DNA from 3 places in the Arthrobacter sp. SAFR-044 genome. Region 3 is predicted to be linked to each of the others. Evidence: predicted binding sites of a transcription regulator. Region 3 holds the regulator's gene; each other region holds the start of a gene.
What was found. Region 3 encodes HrcA, which represses chaperone genes, less so after heat shock. Its sites were predicted from a motif close to TTNGCACTCGNNNNNNNCGAGTGCNAA; they were not measured.
Positions count from the first base shown of each region.

Region 1: a site for HrcA is predicted at 5,998-6,024, ahead of ACR65J_RS11370 (Hsp20/alpha crystallin family protein). Genes of this name have one in related genera too.
Region 2: a site for HrcA is predicted at 8,406-8,432, ahead of groL (chaperonin GroEL). Genes of this name have one in related genera too.

Region 1 is NZ_JBPFDN010000006.1:165,268-175,788, reverse strand. It holds gene ACR65J_RS11395 (arsenate reductase/protein-tyrosine-phosphatase family protein) at 1-400, shown strand, start outside; gene ACR65J_RS11390 (LCP family protein) at 557-1,705, shown strand; gene ACR65J_RS11385 (alkaline phosphatase D family protein) at 1,803-3,494, shown strand; gene ACR65J_RS11380 (histidine phosphatase family protein) at 3,579-4,385, shown strand; gene ACR65J_RS11375 (NAD(P)H-hydrate dehydratase) at 4,369-5,298, shown strand; gene ACR65J_RS11370 (Hsp20/alpha crystallin family protein) at 5,501-5,923, opposite strand; gene ACR65J_RS11365 (hypothetical protein) at 6,151-6,348, opposite strand; gene ACR65J_RS11360 (FAD-dependent monooxygenase) at 6,550-8,166, opposite strand; gene ACR65J_RS11355 (hypothetical protein) at 8,180-8,743, opposite strand; gene ACR65J_RS11350 (S9 family peptidase) at 8,889-10,521, shown strand, end outside.
Region 2 is NZ_JBPFDN010000011.1:114,371-124,891, reverse strand. It holds gene ACR65J_RS16865 (lipid II:glycine glycyltransferase FemX) at 1-959, shown strand, start outside; gene ACR65J_RS16860 (peptidoglycan bridge formation glycyltransferase FemA/FemB family protein) at 1,113-2,429, shown strand; gene ACR65J_RS16855 (threonine/serine exporter family protein) at 2,464-3,951, shown strand; gene ACR65J_RS16850 (siderophore-interacting protein) at 3,986-4,825, opposite strand; gene ACR65J_RS16845 (uracil-DNA glycosylase) at 4,839-5,609, opposite strand; gene ACR65J_RS16840 (DUF3263 domain-containing protein) at 5,760-6,089, shown strand; gene ACR65J_RS16835 (LytR C-terminal domain-containing protein) at 6,140-6,781, shown strand; gene ACR65J_RS16830 (cold-shock protein) at 6,846-7,052, shown strand; gene ACR65J_RS16825 (ABC transporter substrate-binding protein) at 7,085-8,320, shown strand; gene groL (chaperonin GroEL) at 8,610-10,244, shown strand; gene ACR65J_RS16815 (ABC transporter substrate-binding protein) at 10,347-10,521, opposite strand, start outside.
Region 3 is NZ_JBPFDN010000004.1:267,515-277,062, reverse strand. It holds gene ybeY (rRNA maturation RNase YbeY) at 1-441, opposite strand, end outside; gene ACR65J_RS08610 (PhoH family protein) at 438-1,526, opposite strand; gene ACR65J_RS08605 (GerMN domain-containing protein) at 1,958-2,875, shown strand; gene ACR65J_RS08600 (16S rRNA (uracil(1498)-N(3))-methyltransferase) at 2,868-3,641, opposite strand; gene dnaJ (molecular chaperone DnaJ) at 3,644-4,771, opposite strand; gene hrcA (heat-inducible transcriptional repressor HrcA) at 4,859-5,872, opposite strand; gene ACR65J_RS08585 (DUF3097 domain-containing protein) at 6,044-6,895, shown strand; gene ACR65J_RS08580 (DUF4870 domain-containing protein) at 7,015-7,425, shown strand; gene hemW (radical SAM family heme chaperone HemW) at 7,543-8,772, opposite strand; gene lepA (translation elongation factor 4) at 8,798-9,548, opposite strand, start outside.

The DNA of each region.
Region 1 (10,521 bases), on a different contig from region 3:
GGAAGTCCTCCAGCTTGATGCCTCCCTGCTCAAGCGGACATTCACCATCCGCGAGTTCGCGCGGATGCTCGACGTCCTCGACCAGCGGGCGCCTAGTGGAGACAGCCAACGGGCGCCTGCTGCGGGCAGCCAGCCTGCCGCCGTCGTACCTTCTGTAGGTGCCGGGACCGGCGCGTCCCACGTCGACGCCCTCCTCGCTGCCAACGCCGCCGTCTGGCGGTCCTTGCCGGCGCGGGCCGCCGGGGTGCGGCACCTCTCGCTGCCGTCGGACGCTTCGGACAACGACATCGTGGACCCGTACCGCCGTGCAGCCGAGGTGTACCGGGAGATGGAGGACCAGCTGGCCCCCGCGATCATCTCCATCCTGCGCCATGCCCGGCTCAACGCCCCCAAGGACTAGCCGCTGCACCGTTACCGCAGCTCCACGCCAGCGGCAGCCGACATTGCGGCGGACATTCCCGCGGACACCCCAGGTGACAGTTTGGATACTCCTGTAGCCAACTGGGGCCTGCGGGACGGACACTAATCCCACCAGTCACAATGAGGTGGAGGCGTCATGAGCATCCCAGGCGGTTCTGATCCAACCGGGCCCGCCGGCGCCGGAAACTCCGGTTCCCGGCAACCGGGCCCAACCAGTTCCCACCGGCCTGCCTGGATGCTTGCCTTGGGCCGCCGCCGCTGGATCGCCGCGCTGCTCGCGCTGGTGCTGGTGGTGGCTGCCGGCATCGCGGTCTTCAGCCTGAACCGGGCGGGCCGGCAAGCACAGCCTGCAGCCTCCCAGACCCAGTCGCCCAGCGCCACGCCAACGCCCACCCCTTCACCGTCAGAAACTCCCCCGCCGGCCCCTGCTGCACCGCCGCCGCCTGCTCCCATCCCGGACCTGCCCGCGGCCCCCATGAACATCCTGGTCATCGGCAGCGACATCCGTGACACCCCCGCCCGGGACGCCGCAGCCCACACGGCGGCCACCGGCGAAGCCGCTGACCAGCGGGCTGACACCCTCATGGTGGTACACGTTCCCGCCGATCGCAGGAACCTCTACTTAATCTCCATCAACCGCGACAACTGGGTGGACATCCCCGGCTACGGGGCTGCCAAGATCAACGCCGCCCTGCAGTATGGCGGGATCGACATGGAGACCGCCACGGTGCAGCAACTGCTGGGGATCACGATTGACCACACCCTGATGCTGGACTTCGGCGGGTTCAAGATCCTGGTGGACGGCCTGGGCGGCATCGACGTCAACGTGCCCATCCCCTTCCAGTCCACGATCGAAACCCAGCACGTCTTCAGCGCCGGCGTGAACCACCTGGATGGCCAGGCTGCCTTGGAGTTCTCGCGTGAGCGCTACGCCTTCTCGGACGGCGACTTCCAGCGCGTGCGCGACCAGCAAATCATGCTCCGCGCCATCCTGGCCCGGCTCACGGCCGGGGGTGCCCTGAATGACGTGAACGCAGTGCGCTCGCTGGTGGATTTCGCGTCCTGCTGCCTCACGGTGGACCGGGGCTTCGATCCCGTCCAGGCCGCGATGCTGGCCTACAGCCTGCGCAACCTCGATGTGAACGCGATCGGCACCATGACGCTCCCGACGGCGGGCTCCGGCTTCGTTGCGGGGCAGTCCGTGCTGTTTCCCGACTACGGAGGCATCGCCGCGGTGGGCGCGGCCTTGCGGGAGGGCCGGATCGCCGACTTCGCGAAGCCATAGGGCCGGGCCGCCAGGTCCGCCTGCTGTTCAGCCGCGCCTCACCCCGGGTTCACTCCGCCGCCAGAATCTGTGTGCCCGCCCGGGAAACCCTGAGGACATGACTGAGACTTCCCAGGCCGGGGTTGCCCGCCGCACCATCATCAAGAGTTCCGTCCTCGCCGCCGCGCTGGCCTCCGTCCCCGCCGCGAACGCCACGGCAGCCAGCCAGTCGCCCGCCGGCGTCGCACTGGTCCGCAACCGGCTCACCCTGCCCAGCGGCGTCGCCACCGGCGACGTCACCTCGGATTCCGCCGTCCTCTGGTCGCGTGCCTCGGGCGCCGGGCGGATGACGGCTGCGCTGCGCGCCGTGGACGACGCCGGCCAGGTGCTCAGCGGGCGCGGCGCCTTCGAGCGGGTCCTCCGCGGGCCCCGCGCCACCCCGGCCTCCGATTTCACCGCCAAGATCCACGCAGGGAACCTGCCGTCCAACACCCGGTTCGCGCTGGAAATCAGCTTCGAGGACGACGGCGGAGCGGTCAGCGAGACGGTCCGCGGCAGCTTTCGCACGGCGCCCGACATGGGGACGGCCAACGGCAAGGGCCGCACCGGTGGGACGGGCAACGGAGGCGACGTCCCGGCGTCGTCCGCGCAAAGCTTTGTGTGGACGGGCGACACGGCCGGCCAGGGGTGGGGCATCAATGAGGAGATCGGCGGCATGCGCGGCTACCGGGCCATGCACCAGACCCGTCCCGACTTCTTCATCCACTCCGGCGACACCATCTACGCCGACGGCCCCATTGCCGAAACTGTGGTGGAGAAGGACGGGCAGGTGTGGCGGAACCTGGTCACCGAAGAGGTGTCCAAGGTGGCCGAGACGCTCACCGAATTCCGCGGCCGGCACCGCTACAACTCCATGGACGTCAACATGCGGGCCCTGTTCGCGGACGTTCCGGTGATTGCGCAGTGGGACGACCACGAGACACACAACAACTGGTACCCCGGCCAGATCCTGGATGACTCCCGCTACACCGTGCGGGACGTCAACGCCCTCGCCGCCCGTGGCCGGCAGGCCTGGCAGGAGAACATGCCCATCGCGGACAGCTCGGCCATCTGGCGCCCGGGAACATTCGACGACGCCGGCACCTACCAGCCGGCCCGCATCTACCGGAAGATCTCCCGCGGCCCGCAGCTGGACATCTTCTGCCTGGACATGCGCACCTACAAGTCCCCCAACACCGACGGCAAGGAACCCTACGCCACCGCCATCCTGGGCCAGGAGCAGGTGGACTGGCTGATCCACGAAGTGTCCCGGTCCAGGGCCACGTGGAAGGTGATTGCCGCCGATCTTCCGCTGGGGATCATAGTGCCGGACGGCCCGGTGAACCAGGAGAGCGTGTCCAACCGCGACGCCGGTGCCCCCTTGGGCCGTGAGCTGGAGATCGCCGGGGTGCTCAGCGCGATCAAACGCAACGGCGTCAAGAACACCGTCTGGCTCACCGCCGACGTCCACTACTGCGCCGCCCACCACTACTCCCCCGAGCGGGCAGCCTTCACCGATTTCGATCCGTTCTGGGAGTTCGTGGCCGGACCCATCGCGGCGGGATCCTTCGGCCCGAACGCGATGGACGGCACCTTCGGTCCCGAGGTGGTGTTCTCCAAGGCCGGACGCTTCGCCGGCGAGTCCCCGCGCGACGGCGAAAACCAGTTCTTCGGGCACGTGCAGCTGGATCGGGACAACAGCTTCACCGCCAGCCTCCGCAACGCCAACGGCGCCACCGTGTTCTCGAAGGTCCTGACCCCCGCGCGGTAGGCCTTCGGTTATTTTCCGCCGCCCCGTGGGTACGCCTTGGGTAATGTTCCTGCATTTGGCGCGGCGAGCGGATGGGGTGGTGTTGTGAAGGATGAGCGGGCGAAGGGTGCTGCGGCGGACGACGACGGCCTGACGGAGGCGGTCCAGGAAGCCGGGGCGGTAGAGCTGGTGTTGATCCGGCACGGCGAGAGCGAAGGCAACGTTGCGGCCACCGAGGCGCGCGAAGCCGGGGTGGAGGTCATCCAGGTTCCCGCCCGGGACGCAGACGTGGACCTGTCCGGAACGGGCCGGGACCAGGCCAAAGCCCTGGGTACTGCCTTGGGCCGGATCACCGAGGAATTGCGCCCGGATGCGGTCGTCTCCTCCCCCTACGCGCGTGCCCGGCAAACGGCTGAGATCGCGGTGGAAACGGCAGGCTGGCCGGTCGAGGTGCGCATCGACGAGCGGCTCCGGGACCGCGAACTTGGCATCCTGGACCGCCTCACCCGGCTGGGCGTGGAGAACCGCTACCCGGAGGAATCCGAGCGCCGTGACTGGCTGGGCAAGCTGTACTACCGGCCGCCGGGAGGGGAATCGTGGGCGGACGTGGCGCTGCGGCTGCGGTCGGTGCTGGCGGAACTGAACAACCTGGGCACCGGCCACCGGGTAATGCTGGTCTGCCATGATGCCGTGATCATGCTGTTCCGGTACGTGCTGGAAGGGCTTAATGAGAAGGAACTGCTGGACCTTGCGGCCAGGGAAGCCATTCTCAATGCCTCGGTGACGCGGTTCGTCCGCCCGTCCGGGGTGGGCCCCTGGACGTTGGAAAGCTTCAACGTTGCCGACCACCTCGCGGAGCAGGGCGTCGCCGTCACGGAGCACGCGGGAGACACCAGTGTCCGGCCGCGGTGAATCCTCCGGCCCCACCCTGGTAGCGCCGTCGCTCCTGCGCGATTGGCCGCTGCCGGCCCCGGGCGAGGATAAATATTCACGCGGGTCGGTGCTGGTGGTCGGCGGAGCCCGGGCCACTCCGGGCGCTGCACTGCTGGCCGGCGTTTCAGCACTGCGGGCCGGCGCGGGAAAGCTCACGCTGGCGGTGGCCGGGTCCGTGGCCGTGCAGCTGGGGGTGGCCCTGCCCGAATGCGGCGCAATCGGCCTGCCGGAGACTCCCGGGGGCTCCGTCAAGCCCGAGCTCGACAGCATTTCCTCCTACCTGGACCGGGCAGACACCGTCCTGGTGGGCCCGGGGCTGGATGACGAGGACCTCGCCCGGGAACTGCTCCAGGCCATGCTCAACCGCGAGGCGGGCCGCGACGGTGCCTCCGATGCTGACGGCGCTGGAGGTCCCGCCGTCGTCCTCGATGCCTACGCGCTGGGCGCCCTGGTGCATGTGGAGGACCAACTGGGCCCCTGGCGCGGCCGGCTGATCCTCACACCAAACCCGACGGAAGCGGCGATCCTCCTGGGACGGGATGTGGCGGACCTCGAAAAAGACCTCCCCGAGATCTCCGCAAGGTTCGACGCCGTGGTCAGCTGCCAGGGGCTCATCACGCAGCCGCCGGGCCTGAATCCCGACGAGCCGGAACTGTGGAAAATCACCACCGGGTACGGCGGCCTGGGCACCTCCGGCAGCGGCGACGTGCTGGCGGGAGCGATTGCCGGACTCCGCGCCCGTGGAACCACCGGCGCCCAGGCGGCCTGCTGGGGGACCCACCTGCATGCAGCGGCGGCGGACCGGCTGGCCAGCAGGCTGGGGCCGCTGGGATTCCTGGCCCGCGAACTTGCCGACGAACTGCCCGCGCTGATGCTGGAACTCAGCGTCTGACGCACGGCCCCGGCGGCGGAGCCGAGGCCCGGCATCGCGCCGCACACGTGGATGGCCCCCGGCCGAAGCCGGGGGCCACCGTGGCGGGAGGTTAAGGCCTACGCTGCCGGTGCGCTGTCTGGCGCTGTGGCGTGCACAGAATGGCGATTCGCCCCAAAAAGGCAGTCAACAGATGTGCCCGCCTCCCGGTCCTGTGGTGAAACTAGGCAGCGATTTCCTGCTTTGCCCCCTTCGTTTCAATCTCGATCTTGCGCGGCTTGGCCTTTTCGGCAACCGGGATCCGCAGCGTCAGGACGCCTGCGTCGTAGCTGGCCTTGACATGATCGGTGTCCAGCGTGTCGCCAAGGATCAGCTGGCGGCTGAAGACGCCGCGCGGCCGTTCGGAGGCGATCAGTTCGGTGTCCTTGCCTGCCGGGTCCGGGCGTTCGGCCCGCACCGTCAGGACATTCCGTTCAACATCCAGGTCCACCGAGTCCACTGCGACGCCGGGCAAATCGAAGGCCACGACGAATTCCTGGTCCTCACGCCATGCATCCATCGGCATCGCCGCCGGGCGTGCAGCCGTGCCGAGGACCTGCTGGGCCAGCCTGTCCAGCTCGCGGAACGGATCGGTTCGCATCAACATGGCTTCCCTCCTCGTAAGAGATGGTCCAACACAGTTTCCATATCAGCCGATCTGTAGTGGCTGATATAGATTTTTTAGCACCCGAGAAGTAGGTCTGCAAGGGTTTCAGGAACGATTTTTGAAGGATTTTCAGCCGCGGGAACGACGCCGTCCAGGACAGGCGAAAGGGACCTCCTACCCGTGCCGGGGCACGCGGCGGGAGGTCCCCTTATGGCTGTTGGAGCCGCTCAGTCCCGGGTGGGATCCGGGCGGAGCGGCGCCGGGCCGGGATCCGGGACGGGCAGCGGGCCCGGGGGCGCCGGTGCGGGGAACGGATTCGGGGACGGCGGGCCGGGTGGACGCGGCTGGGTGGGGTCCGGGGACGTGGGCTCCGGGCCGGGGTCCGGCGGAAACGGCTCAGGTTCGTGCACTGGCGGGATGGTCATCAACTTCCCCTCTCACGCTGGGCGGATCACACTGGGCAGGTCACGCACCGGGCGGACGTGCCTTGGACTGACCAGACTACGCTTGCCGTCCGCCCGCAACCACCCTCCCCCGCTGCTCCATCAGCTTTGGTTCCGTGACGCCGCCTTGTGAGCCACAAGTGATGGCATCACGACGTCGGGGCTTGCAGGGGTAGGCAGCGTTCAGTCCCGGGCGGCACCGACCAGCCGCAGCCAGCCGCGCAACTGGGCGGGGTCTGCCTCCCCGCAGCGGAATCCCACGTACCCGTCGGGGCGGACCGCGACCACACCACGGCCGGGGTGGCTGGTGAGCCGGTGCAGGTGGAGCAACGGGACCCTTCCAGCGCCTGCCGGGGCGGGGACGGCACCCAAGGCGCCGGAGCCGGCGTCGCGCTCCAGCAGGAGGTGTACCCCCGGGGCGGCGGTCAGTTCGTGAAGGCGGACCGGCCGCCCGTCGACCGAAGCGGGCGCGTCCGGCAGCCGCTCCCCGGGCCTGGGCCACCGGCCGGACCGGGGCGTGCCGTCACGGGAAATGGCGCTGTTCCGGTAATGCACGAAGGGCTGGGCAAGCAGCCTGATGCCCTTGGATGTGAGCCACCGCTGCCGGAGCAGCAGTGGCATGGCCGGGGCCAATACGGGCAGGATGCCGCGGGCCAGGCGGGCGGCGGGATGCGGCGAAGCTTCCCCGAAGAAGATGACGTGCGTCAGTGCCAGCACCCGCCGGGCGGCAAGCCGCCGCTCCTGTCCGTAGGTCTCCAGCAGTTCCGGCAGCGGCCTGCCTGCCGTCGAGGCGAACCCGAGCTTCCAGCCCAGGTTGAGGGCGTCAAGTATCCCGTTGTTCATGCCCTGGCCGCCGGCCGGAGAATGGGCATGGGCGGCGTCGCCGGCCAGGAAAATGGGATCGTTGCCGAACGTCCCGGCAATCCGGTGCTGCAGCGGAACCTGCGCCGACCAGCGCACCTCCCGGACGGCGGCGCCGAGCCCTGATTCCCCCACCAGGCGCGCCACCTCATCCTCCGGAACGGGCGGCCCCAACTGGCCGAAGCGGGCGTCCGGTGGCGGGACTGCCGGCCGGGTGGCCAGCATTCTCCATGTAGCGCCTTCGCCCAGCGCGAAGAGGAAGACCAGCCCCGCCTGCCCCACCGCAACGTGCAGCAGACCGGGGTCCAGGGGCCCGTCCAGTTCCAGGTCGGCCATCACCGCTTCCACCCCATACGGGCCACCGCGCCACGGTGCACCGATGAGGTTCCTGACCGTACTCGACTGTCCGTCACAGCCGACAAGGAACCGGCTGCGGTGCGCTTGATGGCCACCGTAAACGGCCTGGAGCTCAGCGTAAACCGGCCCGTCCGGAAGCTCCTGCGCCCCGCCACCTTCCGTTCCGAGGCCGCGGAACTCGACGCCCCAGTCCACGGGCACACCCCTGGCCTGCAGCGCATGCCAGAGCACATCCTCGACGTCGGCCTGCCGGACCAGGGTCAGGTGCGGAAAAGCGGTGTCAGGAAGATCCGCGTGCCCCAGCCGTGCCTCCACGATGCGGCGGCCCAGGTGGATGCGTGCTTCCGGCGTGGTGTCGGCCCGGTCCAGCAGCTCGTCGGTCACCCCCAGCGGGCGCAGGCCCTCCAGGGCCCGGGCATGCAGCATCATGGCCCGGGACGGGCGGACCCGGTGTTCGCGCCGGTCCACCACCCGGACGGTGGCGTCATGCGCGTGGGCCTGGAGGGCGGTGGCGAGCCCGGCGGGACCTGCGCCCACCACTAAAACGTCCGTGTCCGCCGTCGGACTTTCCCCGACTGCCATGCCAGCGCTGACCTCACGCCTTGGGAAGCACCCGCCACCAGGCGTGGTCCGCTTGGTCCGTGGCCTTCATCCGGCCGGGGTCGGCCAGCACCTCGTCGCGGCGCAGCCCGGGAAGCACTTTGTAGCTGATGGAACCGGGAACGCTCACCAGTTCCAGGACCCGCCAGAGGGCCGCGGCATACTTGCGGGCCCGCTCCGCGCCGTCCCATTCATACAGCCCGCGGTAGGCGCCGAAGGTGTCGTGGGCGCACCAGAGCTTGGAGACGAACCCCGGGAACCCCACGAACAGCGGGGTGTTCAGCAGGCTTTCTGCTTCAAAAAAGCGGTGCGCCTTGCCCCGGGTCCACCTGAGGGTGAAGGCCACCACCAGGATGCAGGGCTCGCTGGGGCTGCGGTCGACGGCGGTCTCCCGGTAGACCCGTGAGGTGCTTCCGTCGGCGAAGTGCAGCATCCGGCCCACGTTTTCCCTGGGCAGGTGTACCTGCCTACGGGCCAGCATGAGGCAGGACGTTCCCACGCCCCTGGCCACCGCCAGCCATGCTTTGGCCCGGGGAGCCGGTCCGGATTCGGGGGTCATGGCTTCTCCTTTCCTTGCAGCGTATTCCAGCCTGCGGGGGCCGCGCGCAGGATCCCAGAGTCTTTCGCCCTCCTTTCCGGCCGCCGCCTCTCCCCCGTCAGCGAACGGCCTGCTGACTCACGGTGGTGGTCTATATATTGAATCCATGACCTCCATTTCCCTGCAGGACTCCACCGGCACCGCGGTCCCGGCGCCTCCGGTTGCCAAGAAGATTCCCACCGAGCGCACCCACCACGGGGAGACGTTCGTGGACAACTACGAATGGCTGCGGGACAAGGAGTCGCCGGAGGTGGTGGAGCACCTGCGGGCCGAAAACGCCTACCAGGAAGCCGTCACCGTCAACCAGGAACCGCTCCGCGAGGCCATCTTCCAGGAGATCAAGGGCCGCACCCAGGAAACCGACCTTTCCGTGCCGCACCGCAAGGACGGCTGGTGGTATTTCAGCCGCTCGGCGGAGGGCAAGGAATACGGCATCCACTGCCGGGTGAAGGCGCAGGACACCGGGGACAAGGTGGCCGACTGGACTCCGCCGGCCGTGGAGGCAGGGGTGGGGATTCCCGGTGAAGAGGTCCTCCTGGACGGCAACGTGGAGGCGGAAGGCAAGCCGTTCTTTTCAGTGGGCGGCACCGCTGTCACCGTGGACGGCAATCTGTACGCCTATGCCGTGGACAACTCCGGCGACGAACGGTTCACGCTGCGGATCAAGGACCTGCGCACCGGTGAGCTCCTGCCGGATGTCATCGAGAACATCTTTTACGGGGTTGCTTTCTCCCCGGACGGTACCCGCCTGTTCTACACCGTGGTGGACGAGTCCTGGCGCCCCTACCAGGTGAAGGCGCACGTCCTGGGAAGGCCTGTGGCCGACGACGTGGTGGTGTACCAGGAGGACGACGCCGCCATGTGGCTGGGCTTCGAGCTCTCCGCGGACCGGCGCTACCTGGTGCTGGGGATCGGATGCTCGGAGTACAGCGAAACCAGGCTGCTGCGTTTCGACGACCCCGAACAGGCCGTCACCACCGTGATCTCCAGAAACGAACGCATCCTCTACGAGGCAGAACCCTTCCTGCTCGACGGGCAGGAGCGCATCCTGCTCACGCACAACCGGGGCGCCATCAACTCCATGGTCTCCCTGGCTGACCCGGCCGAGCTGGATAGGCCGCTGGCCGAACAGACCTGGCAGACCGTCGTCGAACATTCCGGCGATGTCCGCGTCAACGGTGCCGGCGTCACCGCCACTCACCTGATCGTGTCCATCCGCAAGGACACCATCGAACGCGTCCAGGTGATGGGGCTGGCCGGGCTGGGCACGCCTGCCCAGCAGGAGCCCGTGGAACCGGCGTTCGATGAGGAGCTCTACACCGCAGGCGTGGGCGGCTCGGACTATGAGGCACCCGTGATCCGGCTGGGTTACACGTCCTACTTCACGCCGTCGCGTATTTATGACTTCGTCCTGCCAACCCCGGAGCAGCCCGCGGGCGAGCTGCTGCTGCGCAAGGAAAGCCCCGTCCTTGGCGGCTACGACGGCAGCGACTACGTTGCCACGCGTGAATGGGCGACGGCGGCGGACGGCACCCGCATCCCGCTGTCCGTCCTGCGGCACAAGAGCGTCAAGCAGGATTCGACGGCGGCGGGCCTGGTGTACGGGTACGGCTCCTACGAGATGAGCATGGATCCCGGCTTCGGCATCGCGCGGCTGTCGCTGCTGGACCGCGGCGTGGTGTTCGTGATCGCGCATATCCGCGGCGGCGGGGAGCTGGGCCGGCACTGGTACGAGGACG
Region 2 (10,521 bases), on a different contig from region 3:
TCAAGAACGGAAGCGGCTGGAAAATCCGGTTCCTGGTGCTCGAAGGCGGCGGGAATTCCAGCTACAACCTGGTGCTGGAAAAAAGCTTTCCCATCCTGGGACGGCTCTGGTACCTCATCAAGGGCCCTGACCTCGCCGGTGCAGCAGACCTGGGACCTGCGCTCGAAGCGTGCGCGCAACTGGTCCGCAGCAGGAAGCTGAATGTCTTCACCATCAAGGTGGAACCGGACATCATCGACTCCGAGCAGGCGCGGCGGGAACTCGCAGCCGCCCACCTGGCCAAAGCCCCCAATATCCAGTCCAACGATTCCACCGCCCTGCTGGATATCTCCGGCACGGAAGAGGAAGTATTCAAAGCCATCTCTTCCCGCGCCAGGAACGCCATCCGGCGCGCAGAGCGTGAGGGCTGCCAGGTGGTCCGGCAGGAACAAGGACCGGAGACCTACCGCGCCCTGTACGACCTGATGGCCAACACCGTCAGCGCAAAGGGGTCAATGCCCCTGCGCAGCTATGACTACTACGAGCGGTTCTGGGACGAGTTCTGCAACCGCGGCCAGGGCAACTTCTTCTTCGTCTATGAGGACGGGAAACCCAGCGTGGGTGCCTTCGTCATCAACTACGGGGCCAAGGCAACGTACAAGGACGGCGGCTCCACCCAGAACCGCAAGCAGTACGGGGACTCGCACCTGGTGCAGTGGGCGGCCATCCGGCGGATGCAGGAACTTGGCTGCACGGAGTACGACTTCTGCGGCACTCCGCCGGCTGCGCGGATCAAGGACAAGACCCACAACCTCTACGGAATGGGCATGTTCAAGACCAGCTTCACCAAGACGGTCACCGACTTTGTGGGCTGCCACGACTACATCCTGTCCCCGCTCCGGCACCGTCTCTGGGTCAACGGTGGGGAAAAGGTGTTCCGCCGGATCGAAACCGCACGAACCGGGCAGCAGTTCTACTGACCGTTGCCGGCAAGGACCGCACGCCCAGGCGCCCGCCGGCCCCGCCCCGTGCTGCCCGCCCTGAACACCGCCCGCCCTGAACACCGTCCGTCCTGAACCCCTCCACCCAGCGCGAGCCCACCGGCCGCGAAGAGTCCAGAAGAAGGTCACCCCTTGAATCCAGTTTCCGCCGCGACCGGGCTTGAATACGCCAACCTCAGCGACGCAGAATTTGAGGCCTTCGCCCTGAAGCACCCGCAAAACAGCTTCCTGCAATCCATTGACTTTGCCCGCTTCCAGCGTGCCCGGGGCCAGCAGGTGGAACTCTTCGGGGTCCGGCGCGACGGCGAACTCGTGGCCGCAGGAAAGCTCAACTACACCACCACCCGGCTGGGCTACACCGTCTGCGAGTGTGCCAAGGGCCCCCTCATGGACTATGCAGACCGTGAACTGGTGAGTGCCGTCGTCGAACTTCTCCGCAAGCACGCGGCAGGCCGCAAAGCTGCTGAACTGCGGATCTCTCCCAACATCAGGTACATCGCACGGGACGCCGACGGCGCCGAACACCCGGAAATCGAGGACAACCGGCCGCTGGTGGCGGACCTGGAACGCCTCGGATTCCAGCACCAGGGCCTGGACATGAACTTCGTCAACGTCAACTGGATGTTCATCAAAAACCTGGTGGGCATCCAGGACGCGGAAGAACTGATCATGGGCACCAGTTACCGGACGCGGAAGGCCATCCGCAAGGCCGAAAAGAACGGCGTCTTCCTGGAACAGGCCACCCTGGAGACGCTGGACGATTTCTACGGTGCACTGAGCCGTGCAGGCGACGAGAAAGGGTTCGTGTACCGCGAACGCGCCTACTACGAGAACCTGCTCCGCACCACCTCTGCGGAGTTCACCAAGCTGATGATGGCCAAGATCGACATCCCGGCCTACCGAAAGTCCATCACCGAGCGTCTGGCTGCGGAGTCGGCCACGGCGGCGGACCTCCGCCGCGAGGTGGAGGAGACCGGCAGCAAGAAAAAAGCCAACCGGCTCAAGGTTGTCCAGGACCTGGTGGACAGCTACGAGCGGAGCCTGAAGGACATCGAGCGCTTCCCCGACTCCGTGGGAACGGCCACCGTGGCGGCCATCCACTTCGTCTGCTACGGCGATGAGGTGGTGTGCGTCATCGGCGGCACCGTCCAGGATTACATCTACTTCAACGGTGCAACCTCCCTCTACTGGGGAATGATGCTGCACGCCCTGGAAAAGGGCTACCCGCGGTACAACTTCTACGGCACGTTCGGCATCTCGGGGCAGGACGAGGAAGGCCACGGCGGCTACGAATTCAAGAAGGGCTTCGGCGGGGAGGTGGTCCAGCTGGTGGGGGACTTCGTCTTGCCGGTGCGGCCCGCGGTCTTCCACGCCAACAGGCTGGCCAGGTCCGCTGCGGCTGCCGCCCGTACGCTGATGGGCAAACTGCCGCTGAAGCGCGCAGCCTGACCATCCACCAACCGCACACAGGGAGGAAACGGGCATGACTGACCGGCCCCCACGGCCAGGATCCAGGCCGACAACTGACGGCCTGCCCAAGACGGAACCGCTGACCCCTGCCCAGCTTCGGCAGGACGCTGCCGCCAAGAGGATGCTGCGCCGGCTGGTGCAGGGCGAAAATCCTCCTACGGCTCCGCTGAGCATCGTGGACCGGCTTGCCGGCAGCCCCTATGCCAATCCCACCATCCAGGTGGGCGGCGTGGACACGTCCGCACGCAAGACCTTGGACTTCGCCCTGCACCTGGCTGAGACCATGTTCCGCTACGGGGCCGGCGCCCTGGAAGTTGAAACCAGCATCATCGCCGTCACGGCGGCCCTGGGGCTGAAGAACATCGAGGTGGACATCACCAACCAGTCCGTCGGCATCAACTATGCGCCGAAGGACCAGACCCCCATCGCCCTGCTGCGCGTGGTGAGGTCATGGACCAACAACTACGCGGGCCTGGCCAAGGTGCACCAGCTGGTCACCGACATCGTCGCCGGCGGCGTGGGCCGTGACGAGGCGATCCGCAGGCTGAACGAGGCCATCACCAGTCCCAAGCCGTACCCGCGGTGGATGGTCACGGCCGCGTTCGGTGTTTTCGCCGCCGTTTTTGTGGGGGTGCTGGGCGGCGGCCTCGTGTCCTCGGCCATCGCGTTCGTAGCCAATATCGGCATCAGCCTCCTGGCCCGGCAGCTGGGGCGGTGGCGGGTGCCCGACTTCTTCATCACCGCCAGCTGCTCCTTCGTGGTCACCATCCTGGCGCTGCTGCTGTGGCAGCTGGGGCTCACCGCGTCACCGTCAATTGTGGTGGTGGGCGGCATCCTGCTGCTCCTGCCTACCGGCCGCCTGGTGTCCTCCGTGCAGGACGCCATCAACGGCTTCCCCGTCACCGCGGCGGGGCGGTTCCTGTCCACGCTGCTGACCTTCGGTGCGATCGTGGCCGGAATCGCTGTTGCCTTCGTGGTGGGGGAGTTGACCGGGCTGCAGCGCATCGACGTCACGCAGACCTTCCCGCCCGCCTACGATCTGTGGGTCCTGGTCCTCTTCGTAGCCGCCGCGGTGATGGCCATCGGCATCACGGAACAGACCACCTGGAAGCTCCTGCTGCCCACGGCGGCCGTTGGGGTGGCCGGCTACCTGGTGTTGCTGGGTTGCGGCCTGCTGGGAGTCGGGGACCGTTTTGCACCCGCCATGGCCGCCGTCGTCATTGGCCTGCTGGCACGGGTGGTGGCCCTGCGGATGGGCGCACCGCAGCTGGTGGTGGCTGTTCCCGCGGCACTGATCCTGCTGCCTGGCCTCACGATTTTCCGGTCAATGTATGTGCTCACCGTTGAGGAAACCGAGGTCCTGGCCGGAGCCGGCGGGATGCTCAGCGCCGGTGCCATTGTGCTGGGCACGGCGGGCGGGATCGTCCTGGGCGACGTGCTGGCCCGTCCGCTGACGCGCAGCCTGGCGAGCAACGAGCGGCGCCGGGCGCGCCGCCGCTAGCCAACGGCCGCGGCCAGCGCCCGCCGGGCCCAGGCTAGATCTGCCCGACCGGAAGTTTCTTCTCGGCCTGGAACACGTCCTCCACCCGGCCCTGCGCCCAGTACCCGGAGAGGGACACCTGCCGGCGCTCCAGGCCGCGCTGCTTGAACAAGACCTCGCGCAGGGCCTTCATGTAGCTGCGTTCGCCGTGCGCAAAGACATCCACGCTGCCGCTTGGCCATTCCGCGTCCGCCACTGCGGTGACCAGCAGGTCGCTGGAACCCGCCGGGGCACCGTTGCGGGGCAGCCAGGTGATCTCCAGCCCTGCCGGAGCGGAAACGGGCAGGATGTCGGCCTCGGACCCGACCTCAAGGAAGGCCAGCCCGGTTGCTCCTGCCGGCAGTGACTCAATGCAGGCAGCGATGGCGGGCAGGGCCGCTTCATCACCGGCAAAGAGGTACCAGTCCGCTTCGGGATTGGCGTTGTAGGCGCCGCCGGGGCCAGTAAAGATCATCGTCTCACCCGGCTGGGCGTTGGCCGCCCACGGACCGGCGAGCCCCTCGTCGCCATGGACCACGAAGTCGATGGCAAGTTCCCGCGCCTCCTGATCAACCCAGCGCAGGGTGTAGGTGCGGGTGAAGGGCCACTGCTCGCGCGGCATGGTTTCCCGGACGGTCCAAAGGTCCAGCGGGGACGGGTACTCCACGCCGGGCTGTGGAAAGACGATCTTCACATAGCGGTCCACGAACCCGTTGTTGACGAAATCGCTGAAGCCCTCTCCGCCGGCCACGATCCGGACCATGTGCGGGGACAGCTGTTCCTTCCGCAGCACGGTGAGGTTGACCTGCGGGCGGCTCTTCTTGGTTGCGCTTGTGGCGGCGGGGACGGTGCTCATAAGGCAAGCCTAGCTAGGGCAGCGGCGGGAGTTCCCAGGTTACGTCCCGCGCACCCTGCTCCCGGAGCAGCTGGTTCACGCGGCTGAACGGCCTGGAACCAAAAAAACCGCGGGACGCGGACAACGGACTGGGGTGCGGGCTGGTGACCGCGGGGGCCCCGCCCAGGAGCGGCCGGACGCCCTCAGCTTCCTTGCCCCACAACACTGCCACCAAGGGCGTCCTGGACCCGTCCGGATACTTGCGGGCGGCCAGTGCGGTGACTGCCGCCGTCGTAATTTCCTCCCAGCCCTTGCCCCGGTGGGAGCCCGCCGCGCCGGCCCTGACGGTGAGCACCCGGTTCAGGAGCAGCACACCCTGCTCTGTCCACGCGGACAAATCTCCATGGACGCGCGGGGGAATGCCCAGGTCCGATTCCAGCTCCCGGTAAATGTTGACCAGGCTGCGGGGGAGGGGACGGACGTGCGGGTCAACCGAAAACGACAGGCCGACGGCGTGTCCCGGCGTGGGGTAGGGGTCCTGCCCCACGATGAGGACCTTCACGTCCGCGAGGGGCTGGCGGAAGGCGCGCAGGACGCTCGACGGCGGCGGCAGGAGCTGGTGCCCGGCCGCCTCTTCGTCTGCAAGGAACGCCAGGACCTTCCGGAGCTGGGATTCGACGCCCTGCAGCGCCGCGGCCCAGTCCGGAGCCATCAGCTCTCCCAGTGGCAGCTGCGCCAGGCCGGCGAAGCTGACGGCGTCCGCCGGGTCCTGTTGCAGCTCGAACAGCGCATCCGATTCAACCATCGTTCCATTGTTGCAGTGACGGTCCTGGGCCTGTTAAAGAAAAGGGCGGGCCGGAACCCTCCATCGGGGCGGGGGCGCAAATGACACCCCTGTTATTCGGCGGCTAGCATAGGGGTAAGACATTGACAGTAACAAGCGAAGGAGTGTGCCGTGGCGGAACCGGCCCGGGAAGACCTGCCGGAGCAGGATCCAGGGAAGTCCCTGCTGGCGGATTTCAGCCTTCGTGAATCCTCCCTGTCCGAGCGCGAGCAGCAAATGCTCGCCTTGGAACGGCAGTGGTGGAAGTACGCGGGGGCCAAGGAACAGGCCATCCGGGAACTGTTTGACCTTTCCGCGACACATTACTACCAGCTCCTCAATGCACTGATCGACCGCGAGGATGCCCTGGCCCACGATCCCATGCTGGTCAAGAGATTGCGTAGACTACGTACGTCGCGCCATCGTGCACGCACAGCCCGCCGCCTGGGATCCGACGCTTAAGACGCCCCTGCGGGCACACCAGCCGCACTCACCAAGGATGTCCTTCCACCATGACCAGATACGCCCGCGATGAATTCGACAAGGTCCCGGAGGCTGCGTCGCGACAAGGTGTCCACCGGACGGCCTCGGCCCCGTCCCGCGTGCGGCTGTGGCCCATCCTGGCCATGGGAGTGGCGGCCCTTGCCATTGGGTTGGTGTCCTTCCTGATCCTTCCCAAACTTGGTTTCAACACCACCGCCACCCAGGCGTCGGCAAGCGTGGAGTCAGCTCCGCTGGCCGGCGCCGGATCCACCCCGCCGGCCACGCCTTCGGCTTCCGTGCCCACTGCCTCCCCGGTGCCCTCCGCCTCTTCCGAAGCAATCCAAAGTACTGAGCCGGAGCCGGAACCCACAGCTACTCCCACCCAGCAGGCCACCGTCGACAGGACACAGGCAGTTGCCGTCTACAACGCCGCCGGCACCGCCGGGCTGGCCAGCCGGATAGGCGGAACTGTCCAGGCCGACGGTTGGCGGCTGGGCCCGGTGGGCAACTGGTCCGGAGCCCCGCAGAAGTCCTCCGTGATCTTCTATGCCGGCCCCCAGCAATTGGCAAGCGCCCAGGCGCTTGCCGCGCTGCTGAACATCCCCACCGTGGTGAGCAGCACCGAGTTCCAGGCACCGCTCGTCGTGGTGCTGGGCCCGGGTTACCGGTAGCCGCACGCCGTCCAGTCACGCCGGCCCGGTCTCCACCTGGCCCCAACGGAAAGAGTTGTTCACCATGGCACTGGGAACCGTCAAATGGTTCAACGCTGAAAAGGGCTACGGCTTCATCACCGTTGACGGCTCCGGTGATGACATTTTTGTCCACTGGTCCGCTATCCAGGGGGAGGGTTACCGGGCGCTGGCCGAGGGCCAGCGCGTGCAGCTCGATGTGGGCGAGGGCGAAAAAGGCCCGCAGGCGGAAAACGTCCGGCCCGCGCAGTGAGGCATGCCCTGCGCCCAGGAGTCCGTGCCCGGGTGGCGTTCGCCGTATCCGTCGGAGCACTTCTTTCGATCACAGCCTGCGCCGGCGCCGGCGGCAACGCCAGGGTGGAACCGGCTGAGGCCTCCGGCGACGGGGTCCTGAGGGTGGGCCTGATCCTGGACAACACCGGGGACAATGCTTTCCTTAATGCACCCCAGCTGGCTGCCGCCAAACTGGCCATCCAGGACATGAACGCCGCCGGCGGACACAAAGGCCGGCCGGTGGAGCTCCTCCCGGTGCACCCGGACCAGGACACCGCGCGGCAGGCGAAGGACCTGGCGGCCGCCAAAGCCGACGTGGTGGTCGGACCCACGGACTCCAGCCACGCGGACGCTGCTGTGGACACCCTGTCCCACGCGCGCATACCGCTCATTTCTCCGGCCAATACCGCTGCCGGACTCTCCGGGCTGGCCAGCGGAGGGTACTATTTCCGGACCGCCGCAGCCGACGTCGCCCAAGGCCCTGTGCTGGCCAAACTCGCCAAGGACGCCGGCGCTGCCTCCATCAGCGTGCTTTACCAGGAAGGCGCTTACGGCAAGGACCTCTCGGCTGCCGTCACGGACGCGGCGAAAAAGTCCGGACTCACGGTCCTTCCCGGGTCGGGTTTCAAGGCCGGGGCCGCCGGCGAGGCCGCACGCTCCGCCGGCAAAGCCAGGCCGGACGCCGTCGTCCTGATTGCCCGCGAGGGCGCACAGGGCGCCCTGGCCGAACTCAACAATGCCGGCCTCAGTGGTTCGCGCATCATCCTCAGCGACGGCGCCTTTGCCCGCTACGGATCCGGCCTGGCACCCCGGGCCCTGGAGGGTGCCCGCGCCATCGTCCCGGGACGGCTGCCCACCGCCGGCTTCCAGGCAAGGCTGCTGGCGGTCGACCCTGCCCTCAAAGATGTCTCCTACGCTGCCGAAACCTATGACGCCGTCACGCTCGCCGGCCTCGCCGCAGCCCGCGCGCAGGATGATGCCGGACGCTCCATCGCGGCCAACTTGATTCCCGTTTCCGGAGGGACGCCGCACTCCGGCGCCGGAACACCGGCCACCCCCTGCCTGAGCTACAAGGAATGCCTGGGCGGCCTTGCTGGCGGCCCCGACATCAATTACGACGGCGAGTCGGGCCCGGTTGCCTTCGATTCCAACGGCGACATCACCACGGCTGTCTTCTCCGTGTACACCTTTCGGGCAGACAACAACCCCTCGCTCTCAGGCAGGGAGACAGCCGGACACTCCGGCTGATCGCCCTGGGCGAAGCGGCGGCTCCCCGCGGGGCATGCAGCGTCTTTTCGCTTGCACTCTCACCTGGGGAGTGCTAATTATTGACTTAGCACTCTGACGCACCGACTGCTAAGCAAAGCCTGGTTCCGGCCGGCGGCGCGCGGCACCGGTCGAGGAGCGAAAGAAACACCTCACTTCAGTGAGATCCCCGCCCGGAGGCATACAGAGGCCGCCGGCAAAGGATCGTCCGTCGCGGGCACTGCAGCGAAGGTTCATTCTTAACGACTGTCCCGAAAGGACTACTGCCGTTATGGCCAAGATCATTGCATTTGATGAAGAGGCACGCCGCGGCCTTGAGCGTGGCCTGAACACCCTCGCCGACGCCGTTAAGGTCACCCTCGGCCCGCGTGGACGCAACGTCGTCCTCGAAAAGAAGTGGGGCGCCCCCACGATCACCAACGATGGTGTGTCCATCGCCAAGGAGATCGAGCTGGACGACCCTTACGAGAAGATCGGCGCAGAGCTGGTCAAGGAAGTTGCCAAGAAGACCGACGACGTTGCCGGTGACGGCACCACCACGGCCACCGTCCTGGCACAGGCCCTGGTCAAGGAAGGCCTGCGCAACGTTGCCGCCGGCGCCGACCCGCTGTCCCTCAAGCGCGGCATCGAGAAGGCTGTCGAGGCCGTTACCGCCGAGCTGCTGAACTCCGCCAAGGAAATCGAAACCAAGGAAGAGATCGCAGCAACCGCTTCCATCTCCGCCGGTGACGACGAGATCGGTGCCCTCATCGCGGAAGCCCTGGACAAGGTGGGCAAGGAAGGCGTCATCACGGTCGAGGAGTCCAACACCTTCGGCCTGGAACTGGAACTCACCGAAGGCATGCGCTTCGACAAGGGTTACATCTCCGCCTACTTCGTCACCGACGCTGAGCGCCAGGAAACGGTCCTCGAGGATCCGTACATCCTGATCGTCAACTCCAAGATCTCCAACGTCAAGGAACTGGTTGCTGTCCTGGAAAAGGTCATGCAGTCCAACAAGCCGCTGCTGATCATCGCCGAGGACATCGAGGGCGAGGCCCTGGCCACCCTGATCGTCAACAAGATCCGCGGCACCTTCAAGTCCGTCGCCGTCAAGGCCCCGGGCTTCGGTGACCGCCGCAAGGCCCAGCTGGCCGATATCGCCGTCCTCACCGGCGGCCAGGTCATCTCCGAGGAAGTCGGTCTCAAGCTGGAAACGGCTGGGCTGGAACTCCTGGGCCAGGCCCGCAAGGTTGTTGTCACCAAGGACGAGACCACCATCGTCGAAGGTGCCGGCGATGCCGACCAGATCGCAGGCCGCGTTTCCCAGATCCGCGCCGAGATCGAGAACTCCGACTCCGACTACGACCGTGAGAAGCTGCAGGAGCGCCTGGCCAAGCTGGCCGGCGGCGTTGCAGTCATCAAGGCCGGAGCCGCAACCGAGGTTGAGCTCAAGGAACGCAAGCACCGCATCGAAGACGCAGTGCGCAACGCCAAGGCTGCCGTTGAAGAAGGCATCGTCGCCGGTGGCGGCGTAGCCCTGATCCAGGCCGGTGCCAAGGCATTTGCCAACCTGCAGCTGTCCGGCGACGAAGCAACCGGTGCGAACATCGTCCGCGTGGCCATCGACGCCCCGCTGAAGCAGATCGCCTTCAACGCCGGCCTTGAGCCCGGCGTGGTTGTCGACAAGGTCCGCGGCCTGCCCGCAGGCCACGGCCTGAACGCAGCAACCGGCGAATACGTCGACCTGCTGGCTGCCGGCGTCAACGACCCCGTCAAGGTGACCCGCTCTGCCCTGCAGAACGCGGCCTCCATCGCCGGCCTGTTCCTCACCACCGAGGCCGTTGTGGCTGACAAGCCGGAGAAGAACGCTGCTCCCGCCGGTGGCGACGACATGGGCGGCATGGGCGGCATGGGCGGCTTCTAAGCCTCCAGGCCGGGACCTGCCCCGCCAGAGTTATAAAGGATGCGGCCCCCTCTTCGGAGGGGGCCGCATTTTTGTCTCCCCGGAAGGGGGCCTGCCCGGAACTTACTTCCGTGCCGAGTCCAGCATCCCCTGGACTTCCTTCCTGAAGGCGTCCGCCGCAGCCTGCGGGGTCAGCCGGTCATACAGCACTTCATCCGTGTAGCGCTTGATGACGTTCTGGACGCTTCCCGCACCCACCGGCGGGACCGGGGGCGCATCCTTGATATCCGGCGCAATG
Region 3 (9,548 bases):
TGTGAAGCCGGACAGGAGTTCCCGCTGGAGCCCGAACATCTCTGCTTTCTCCTCCGGCTCGGCATGGTCGTAGCCCAGCAGGTGGAGGATGCCGTGCGTTGTGAGCAGCAGCATCTCGTCCTGGAGCGAGTGGCCGGCGTTTTTGGCCTGGACCTTGGCAACCTGCGGGCAGATGGCGATGTCGCCCAGCATGCCCTGCGGTGTGGGCCGGTCAGGGGTTCCGGGGGTCAACTCGTCCATGGGAACCGAGAGCACGTCCGTGGCGCCCGGCTCGTCCATCAGTTCGATGTGCAGCTTCTCCATGGCCGGTTCATCCACCAGGAGGATGGAAAGTTCGGCCTGCGGATGGATGTAGAGCTGCTCAAAGATGTACCGCGCCAGGGCCACGAGCCCGGACTCATCCACCTGGACGCCGGACTCGTTGTTCACCTCGATGCTCACGCGTGTTCCCCCCGTTTTTCGCGGCTTGCTGAATGCTTGACCCGGTTCCGCTGGGTTTCATCCCAGATGCTGTAGGCGTTGACGATGTCGCCGACAAGCCGGTGCCGCACCACGTCGGCGGCGTCCAGGACAGAGAAGCTGACTCCCTCGATGCCCTGCAGGATATCCTCGACGATCCGGAGCCCGGAACGCGTCCCGAAGGGCAGGTCCACCTGGGTGACGTCTCCGGTGACCACCATCTTGGAGCCAAAACCGAGCCGGGTGAGGAACATCTTCATCTGTTCCGGTGTGGTGTTCTGGGCTTCGTCGAGGATGATGAAGGCGTCGTTGAGGGTGCGGCCGCGCATGTACGCCAGCGGCGCTACTTCGATGGTGCCGGCAGCCATGAGCCGCGGGATGGATTCGGGGTCGATCATGTCGTGCAGGGCATCGTAGAGCGGCCGCAGGTAGGGGTCGATCTTGTCGCTGAGCGTGCCGGGCAGGAACCCCAGCCGCTCTCCCGCCTCCACCGCGGGGCGCGTCAGGATGATCCGGCTGACCTCTTTCTGCTGCAGTGCCTGCACGGCTTTCGCCATGGCCAGGTAGGTCTTGCCGGTACCGGCCGGACCGATGCCGAAGATCACCGTGTTGGCATCAATGGCGTCAACGTAGTTCTTCTGGTTCAGCGTTTTGGGCCGGATGGTCCTGCCGCGGCTGGAGAGGATGTCGTGGGTCAGCACATCCACGGGATTTTGGAGCGACTGGGTGCGCAGGAGTGCCACCAGCTGCTGCAGCACGGCGGGCGTGATGACCGTGCCGCGGGCCACCAGGCCACGGACCTCCTGCAGGAGCCGCATGATGCGGGGAACGTCACTGACGGGGCCGCTGATGGACAGTTCGTTGCCGCGGGCATGGAAGTTGACGTCCGGGAACTGCTCTTCGATGAACCGGAGCGCCTCATCATGGCTGCCGAGTGACTGAACCATCTGGTCGGAGTTCTCAAAGAGGACTACTTCGGTCCGGATCCCGGGAAGGGAGTGCGGGAATTCCCCCGGACTGCCGTCGCCCGTGTTGAGCCGGCGCTTACCATTTGCTGATTCAGTCATGGTGTTGGCCCGCAGGCCCGTGGTCCCCTCGAAGATCGACATCACTTGTTTGCTTTGGCTGATGCCGGCGCCCGTTGCACGGTGCTCCTTGCCCAGCGATCCCTTTATCTTACGCCAGCAGCCGCCCTGACCGGATACATCGGCCGGTTCACGGGCCGTGTGCGGTACAGACGCCACGACAGGGACAGCACCCCGTGCCGGCTGCAAAATGCGGCGTTAGGTATCAACTTCATATCGGCCTCATATCGTTCCCGTTGCAGTTGCGGCCCGGGAGGCCAAAGTGCGGCTGGGAGGACCTCCCCCTGTGCAATGCTGGAAATCCAGCGTCTGCTGGAACGCCAGGCCGCCAGGGGGATCGGCCCGCCACGCCAGGAAAGGACAAGGGCAGGACAGTGCCGGAAACCTCTGTGCCCGAAAGGGCAGGACGACCGATGGGCCGCCTGCGCCCGGCCGTCCTCGCAGGAATCCTGGTGCTCGTTCCGGCCCTTGCAGCCTGCACCGCCGAGACCGGACCATCGCCCGCCGGCACAACCGCGTCAGTGCCCGCCACCGGCGGCACCATGCCGGACACGCCCGCCACCAGCGCCCCGCTGGAAACCACCCAGTCCTCCAACAAGGCCCCCGTGTACTGGATCGGCCGCAGCGGCGGGAATATCTTCCTCTACCGTGAGTTCCGGGACGTCCCGGAACAGGAGAACCCGGTGACCCGGGCACTGCGCGCCATGATGTCGGAGAAGCCGCTGGACCCCGACTTCTTTACGCCCTGGCAGAACCCGGACAAACTCGCCACCTCCATTTCGGGCAAGGACATCATCACCGTTGACGTCTCCGCAGACGCCTTCAACAGCAATCTCGACGCCGACATGGCGGCCCGCGCCGTCCAACAGCTGATCTACACGGCCACTGCTGCTGCCGCGAGCTCGGGGCTGATCGACACAGGACAGCAGGTCCGGGTGCGGATCCTCGTGGACGGCCACACAGACTACGTGGCGTTCGGAAAAGTCCAGCTGGGCGCACTGATGACCCGTGCCGCCGGCCTGGTGGCGCCGGTCTGGATCATTGATCCCCAGGAGAACACCGAGGTGCCCGCCGGCAGCGTAAAGATCACCGGACGCAGCACGTCCCCGGGGGCAAAGCTCCGCTGGCAGATCCTGCAGTCCGGGGACGGCGGCAGCAAAGCGCCCTTCCTGGCCGGTGAGACCACGGCCGGGGCCGGGCAGGGGCAGGCAGGCGTCTTCGCGCTGGCACTCAATTTGCCGCCGGGCGACTATGAGCTCCGGGTGGCCCAGGCAGGGTCCGGCGGGGAGCCGGACCGCAATGAGGACACGCGCTCCTTCAAGGTCAGGTAGCAGCCCAACGGCCGAGGATGTCGCTTGCCAGCACGACGGCGGCCGGGCCGGCGGTGGAGGACCGGAGGACGTGGTGCCCCAAGAGGGCGGTCACGGCGCCTTTATCGCAGAGTTTGGTGACTTCCCGGGGACTGATCCCGCCTTCCGGGCCGACGATCAGCAGGACTTCCCGGATCCCGTCCCGTGCACTCCCCTGCCACCCCTCAAGGACGGCGCGCAATGGACGCACAGCGTCTTCGTGCAGGATGACCGCCAGGTCCGCGGCCTCCACGGCAGCGGAGAGCCCGGCCGTTTCGACGGCGGCCCGGACCTCGGGAATCCAGGCCCGCCGTGCCTGCTTGGCGGCCGCGGCGACGGAAGACTCCCACTTGGCATGGGCGCGGGCGGCCCTGTCGCCTTTCCAGCGGACGATGGACCGTTCGGACTGCCAGGGTATGACGGCGTCGATCCCCAGTTCGGTGGCCGTCTCGATCGCCAGTTCATCGCGGTCGCCCTTCGCCAGGGCCTGCACCAGCACCAACCGGATGCCGGGCCTTTCTTCCACCGCGACGGAGCCGCACTCCACCTCGAGCCCGGAGGGAGCTGCGGAGACCACCTTTCCGGTCATGCGGGTGCCGGCGCCGTCGACGATGTCCACCGCCTCGCCCGGAGACAGGCGTTTGACGGTCACGGCGTGCCGCGCCTCCGCCCCTTCGAGGATAAAGGTCCGGCCGGGGGCCATGCCCGCCAGGGAACCGGCGGAGGTGAAGAAGACGGGGTTGCTCACCGCTACAGGTTACCGAGCCGGTCCCGGAGCTTGGCGAACATGCCGCCGCTGGCCGCGAGCTTGCCTTCGGTGATCTGTTCGCTACGGAGTTTGGCGAGCTGCCGGAGGAGGTCCTCCTGCGCGGGGTCGAGCTTGGCGGGAGTGTCGACCTGGAGGTGGACCTTCAGGTCCCCGCGGCCGTATCCCCTCAGGTGCGTGACACCCAGGCCTCGCAGCGTGATGATCTCGCCGGACTGGGTTCCGGGCTTGACGTCGATGTCCTGGGTACCGTCGAAGGTTTCCAGGCTGACGTCCGTACCCAGCGCAGCCGCGGTCATGGGAATGTGCAGGGTGGCATGCAGGTCGTCGCCTTCCCGCACGTAGGTGGCGTCATTGTTGACACGGATTTCCACATACAGGTCGCCGGCCGGGCCGCCTGCGGGTCCGGCTTCGCCCTGCCCGGAGAGCTGGATCCGGGTACCGGTGGCCACGCCAGCGGGAACCTTGATGGTCAGCGACCGGCGGCTGCGGATCCGGCCCTGGCCGCTGCATTCGTTGCAGGGGTCCTTGATGACCGTGCCGAAGCCTTCGCAGGTGCCGCAGGGAGCGGCCGTCATGACCTGGCCCAGGATGGAGCGCACGGCCCGCTGGACCTGCCCGCTGCCGCCGCAGATATCGCAGCGCTCAGGGTGGGTGCCGGGCCGGCAGCAGGATCCGTCACAGGTGGGGCAAACCACGGCGGTGTCCACTTCGAGCTTCTTGTTCACGCCGAACACCGCGTCCCGAAGGTCGATCCGGACGCTGATCAGGGCGTCCTGGCCGCGGCGGACGCGGGACGCCGGGCCGGACGTGCCGCCGGCGCCGAAGAAGGTGTCGAAAATGTCCTGGAACGCGAAGCCCTGGCCTGCGTAACCGGCACCGCCGAAGCCGTTGTCCGTGCCGTTCTCGTTGCCCGTGGTGTCGTAGATCCTCCGCTTTTGGGGGTCGGAAAGGACCTCGTAGGCGTGAGTTACTGCCTTGAAGCGTTCTGAAGCGTCCGCACCGGGGTTTACGTCCGGGTGAAGGGTTCGGGCCAGTTTGCGGTAGGCCTTTTTGATCTCTTCACCCGTAGCTTCGGGTGAGACTCCAAGGACGTCATAGTGGCTGCTCAAAGTTCGTATCTCTTCCTTGTTGTACTGCGTTCAGTTGGGCGGCCCCGCTCTGTACTCCGGGCCGGAACAGGCTCCGGCGGCGAAGAGTCAAGGCCCCAAGATCCTGGAAAGGTAGCGGGCCACAGCCCTGACGGCGGCCATGGTGGTGGGGTAGTCCATCCTGGTTGGGCCGAGGATCCCTACCTTCGCGACGCTGTCCGGGCCGTAGCCGGTGGCCACCACGGAAGCTTCGGCAAGGCCGTCATAAGGGTTCTCCCTTCCGATACTGACAGCCACTCCCCGGTGGTCCTGGGCCATTTCGCTCAGCAGCCGCAGCATCACCACCTGCTCCTCGAGCGCCTCCAGCACGGGACCGATGCTGAGGGGGAAGTCCACGTTGGACCTGGCCAGGTTGGCCGTTCCGGCCATGACCATCCGGTCCTCCCGGGTATTTTGTGCCAAGCCCTCCAGGCCCAACGCCAGCGCGTGCGCGGCCTGGCGTTGGCCGTGTGCGGTTCCGGCTACGACGGCGGGAAGCACCTTGGCCAGCTGGCTCAGCGGTGTTCCGGCCAGCGCGGCAAGGAAACGCGTACGGAGCGAAGCCAGCGCGTCGTCGCCCAGGTCCTGCCCGACGTCGATGACCCGTTGCTCCACCGTGCCGCTGTTGGCAATCAGCACCACGAGCACCTTGCGGGGGGCCAGCAGCACGAACTCGATATGGCGCACCAGCGCCTTGCTGAGGTGCGGGTACTGGACCACGGCCACCTGGTTGGTCAGCTGCGACAGCAGCCGGACGGTGCGTTCCAGGACGTCATCAAGGTCGTCTGCGCCTTCCAGCAGGGTCTGGATGGCCCGGCGTTCTGCCGCGGACAGGGGCTTCACCGCCGAGATCTGGTCAACAAACAGACGGTAGCCCTTGTCCGTGGGAATTCGACCTGCGCTGGTGTGCGGGGCCGTGATCAGCCCCTCGTCCTCCAGGGCCGCCATGTCGTTCCGGATGGTTGCGCTGGAAACGCCAAGATGGTGCCGCTCGACCAGCGCCTTCGAGCCGACAGGTTCGCGGGAGTGGACGTAGTCCTCCACGATGGCCCGCAGCACTTCCAGTTTGCGTGGCTCGGTCACTCTCCACCTCCATCCAAGCTCCGGGGCGCATGCCCCGCCACGTGTCACCAGCGTTAGCACTCGACATGCCTAAGTGCTAACAGTCTATTATGCCTCGGCCCGTTGTTAGCATTGGTACCGCTCCGGGCGGAATTCCGGTGCGCAGGACCTAGCGCTAGGCGGATTGAATCCATGGATTACCAAAACTGGGGGCCCCGCGGGATATCCGCCCCGGCCAAGGCGGAGTTGCCCGAGGTGCCGGTGGAACGGGGCATGGTGCTCGAGGATGTCCAATCAGGCTGGGTTGGCGCCGTCACGCGGGTGGAGAAGTCCGGCGGCATGCATGTTGTGGCGCTGGAGGACCGCCGCGGGAAATCCCGATCCTTCAAGCTCGGCTTCGGTTTCCTCCTCGAGGGGCGGCCCATCCGGCTGATGCCCCCGGTGCCCCGTCCGGCAGCTGCAGGTCCTTCCGCCGGCAGGACGGCCTCCGGCTCCGTCCGGGTCGCCGGCCAGCGTGCCCAGGTCGCGAAAGCAAGCCGCATCTGGGTGGAAGGCAAGCACGACGCCGAACTGGTGGAAAAGGTCTGGGGAGACGACCTGCGGGTGGAAGGCATCGTCGTCGAACCCCTGCACGGCATTGACGACCTCGCCGCAGCAGTTGCGGACTTCAAACCCGGTCCGGGCCGGCGCCTTGGTGTCCTCGTTGACCACCTCGTTCCCGACTCCAAGGAATCGCGTATTGCCGCCGCCGTCATGGCCTCCCCCGGCGCGGCCGGCAACGTCCTGATCGTGGGACACCCCTACGTGGACGTCTGGCAGGCCATCCGGCCCACTGTCCTGGGCATCGAGGCGTGGCACGCCGTGCCCCGCGGACAGGACTGGAAGACCGGAATCCTGAAAGCCTTCGGCTGGCCCCACGCCACCAAGGAGGACATCGGCCTGGGATGGCAAAAACTGCTGGGTGCCGTGCGCACGTACGCGGACCTGGAAGCGTCGCTGCTGGGGCGGGTTGAGGAAGTGATCGATTTCCTCACCGTGCCCTGAAGGCCCGGCACCGCTCCGAAAGCCAGTATTCTTGGTAGTGCAGCGCCTTTTCCCAAAGGCGCTGAGCACCGCGCCCGTACATGATGTCAGCACCACTTGCACCTCCGAAGGAACAGACTGTGGCAGAAAACGCACGTGATCACAGGGATGGCCAGGGCCGCTCCGAGTACCATGGCGTCCCCGCCAATGCCCTGCCGCTCACGGCCAGCGAGGACCGCCAGTGGGCCACGCTCGCGCATTTCGGCGGGATCCTGGGTTGCGTCCCCTCGCTGCTGATCTACCTGATCTTCCGTGACCGCGGCCCGTTCACCGCGCAGGAGTCCAAAGAAGCACTGAACTTCAGCCTGCCGCCCACCATCGCCGCCGTGCTGGCCAACATCCTGGTGTTCATCCCCTACGTGGGGAACATCTTCGCGGTGATCGCCACGTTGATCTGGGTGGCGCTTACCTGCTTCTCCGTGGCGGCAGGGATCCATGTCAACAAGGGCCAGCCGCACCGCTACCAGTACAACCTTCGCTGGATCAAGTAGGCCCCGCCGGCTCCCAGCCCTCGCAAGCTCGGGCAGGGGCCCCCGCCGCCGTGGGCCCACCCACCAGCGCCCTAGACCCGCGAGCCCGGCCAGGGAACCCTGCGGGCGTGGACCCAGTCAGTCGGGCAGGATGCGGCGGACTACTGCGTCCGCCAGGAGCCTGCCCTTGAGCGTCAGGACCAGGCGCCCCCGGAACGCAGCGGCAGGATCCACCAGGCCGTCCGCGATCAAGCCGGCGATCTGGTGCCGGCCCCCAGGGCTGAGTGTGGCGACATCAAGCCCTGACCGAAGACGCGCCTCCAGCATCACCCGCTCCAGGTTCCTGGTTTCGGCATCCAGGGTCTCCCTGCCCGCCGCAGGCGACAGTCCCTGGGACAGGCGGTTTGCATACGCGGACGGGTGCTTCACGTTCCACCAGCGCACCCCGCCCACGTGCGAATGCGCGCCGGGGCCGATGCCCCACCAGTCGTCGCCGCGCCAGTACGCCAGGTTGTGGCGGCACGCGTGTTCCGGGTTTCGCGCCCAGTTGCTGACCTCGTACCAGCCGAGTCCGGCTTGGGTGATCAGCTGGTCGGCGAGTTCGTACTTGTCGGCGTGGTCGTCGTCGTCGATTCCCGGAACCTCGCCGCGGCGCATCTGCGCGGCCAGCTTGGTGCCGTCCTCGACAATCAGGGCGTAGGCGCTGATGTGGTCCGGCTGGTAGGAGAGGGCAGTCTCCAGGGAGTGGCGCCAGTCGGCCAGCGACTCCCCCGGCGTGCCGTAAATCAGATCCAGGCTGACATCCAGTCCTGCCTCCCGCGCCCACTGCACCACCTGCGGAACCCTGCTGGGTGTGTGGGTGCGGTCCAGGACCTTGAGCACGTGCGGAACGGCGGACTGCATGCCGAAGGAGACCCTGGTGAAGCCCGCCTCCTTGAGGACGGCGAGGGATTCAGGTGTGACCGAATCAGGGTTGGCTTCGGTGGTGACCTCGGCGCCGTCCTCGATGCCCCACTGGTCGATGGCAGCGCGAAGGATCAAGGCGAGGGCATCAGCCGGCAGCAGGGTGGGTGTGCCGCCGCCGAAAAAGACCGTGCCGAGCTTCCGCTCCGGCAGCCCGGAGCGCGTCATCGCGGTGGCGGCCAAGGACACTTCCGACACCGCGGTTTGGGCGTAGGCATCCTGTGACGCGCCGCCGCCCAGTTCCGTGGCGGTGTAGGTGTTGAAGTCGCAGTACCCGCAGCGGACGGCGCAGAACGGGATGTGGACGTACAGGCCAAAGGCCCGCGCCGCCGCACCGTCCGCCGCCTGTGCAGGCAGCAGACCGTCCGACGGCGCCGGGTCGCCGAGGGGAAGGACGCTGGGCATCAGCGGGTCCCCTGCTGCGCGGTGGTCACTTCTTCTTGGCCTTGTCCTTTGATTCGTCGGTGGTGAGGGCAGCGATGAACGCCTCCTGCGGAACCTCCACGGTTCCCACCATCTTCATGCGCTTCTTGCCTTCTTTTTGCTTCTCCAGCAGCTTGCGCTTACGCGAGATATCACCGCCGTAGCACTTGGCCAGCACGTCCTTGCGGATGGCCCGGATGCTTTCGCGGGCGATGATCCTGGAACCGATGGCCGCCTGGATGGGCACCTCGAACTGCTGCCGCGGGATGAGTTCGCGGAGCTTGCCGGTCATCATCACACCGTAGGCGTACGCCTTGTCCCGGTGCGTGATGGCGCTGAAGGCGTCCACCTGTTCGCCCTGGAGCATGATGTCGACCTTCACAAGGTCGGCAACCTGCTCGCCGTCGGCTTTCCAGTCAAGAGAGCCGTAGCCGCGCGTTTTTGACTTCAGGATGTCGAAGAAGTCGAAGACGATTTCCGCGAGCGGCAGGCGGTAGCGGATTTCCACCCGGTCCTCGGAAAGGTAGTCCATCCCGTTCATAACGCCGCGGCGTGACTGGCACAGTTCCATGATGGCGCCCACGAACTCGTTGGGGGCCAGGATGGTGGCGGAGACCATGGGTTCGCGCACCTCGGCGATTTTGCCGGTGGGGTACTCGCTGGGGTTGGTCACGCGGACCACCCTCTTGTCCTCCAGGGTCACCTCGTATTCCACGTTGGGTGCGGTGGAGATGAGGTCCAGGTTGTATTCGCGCTCC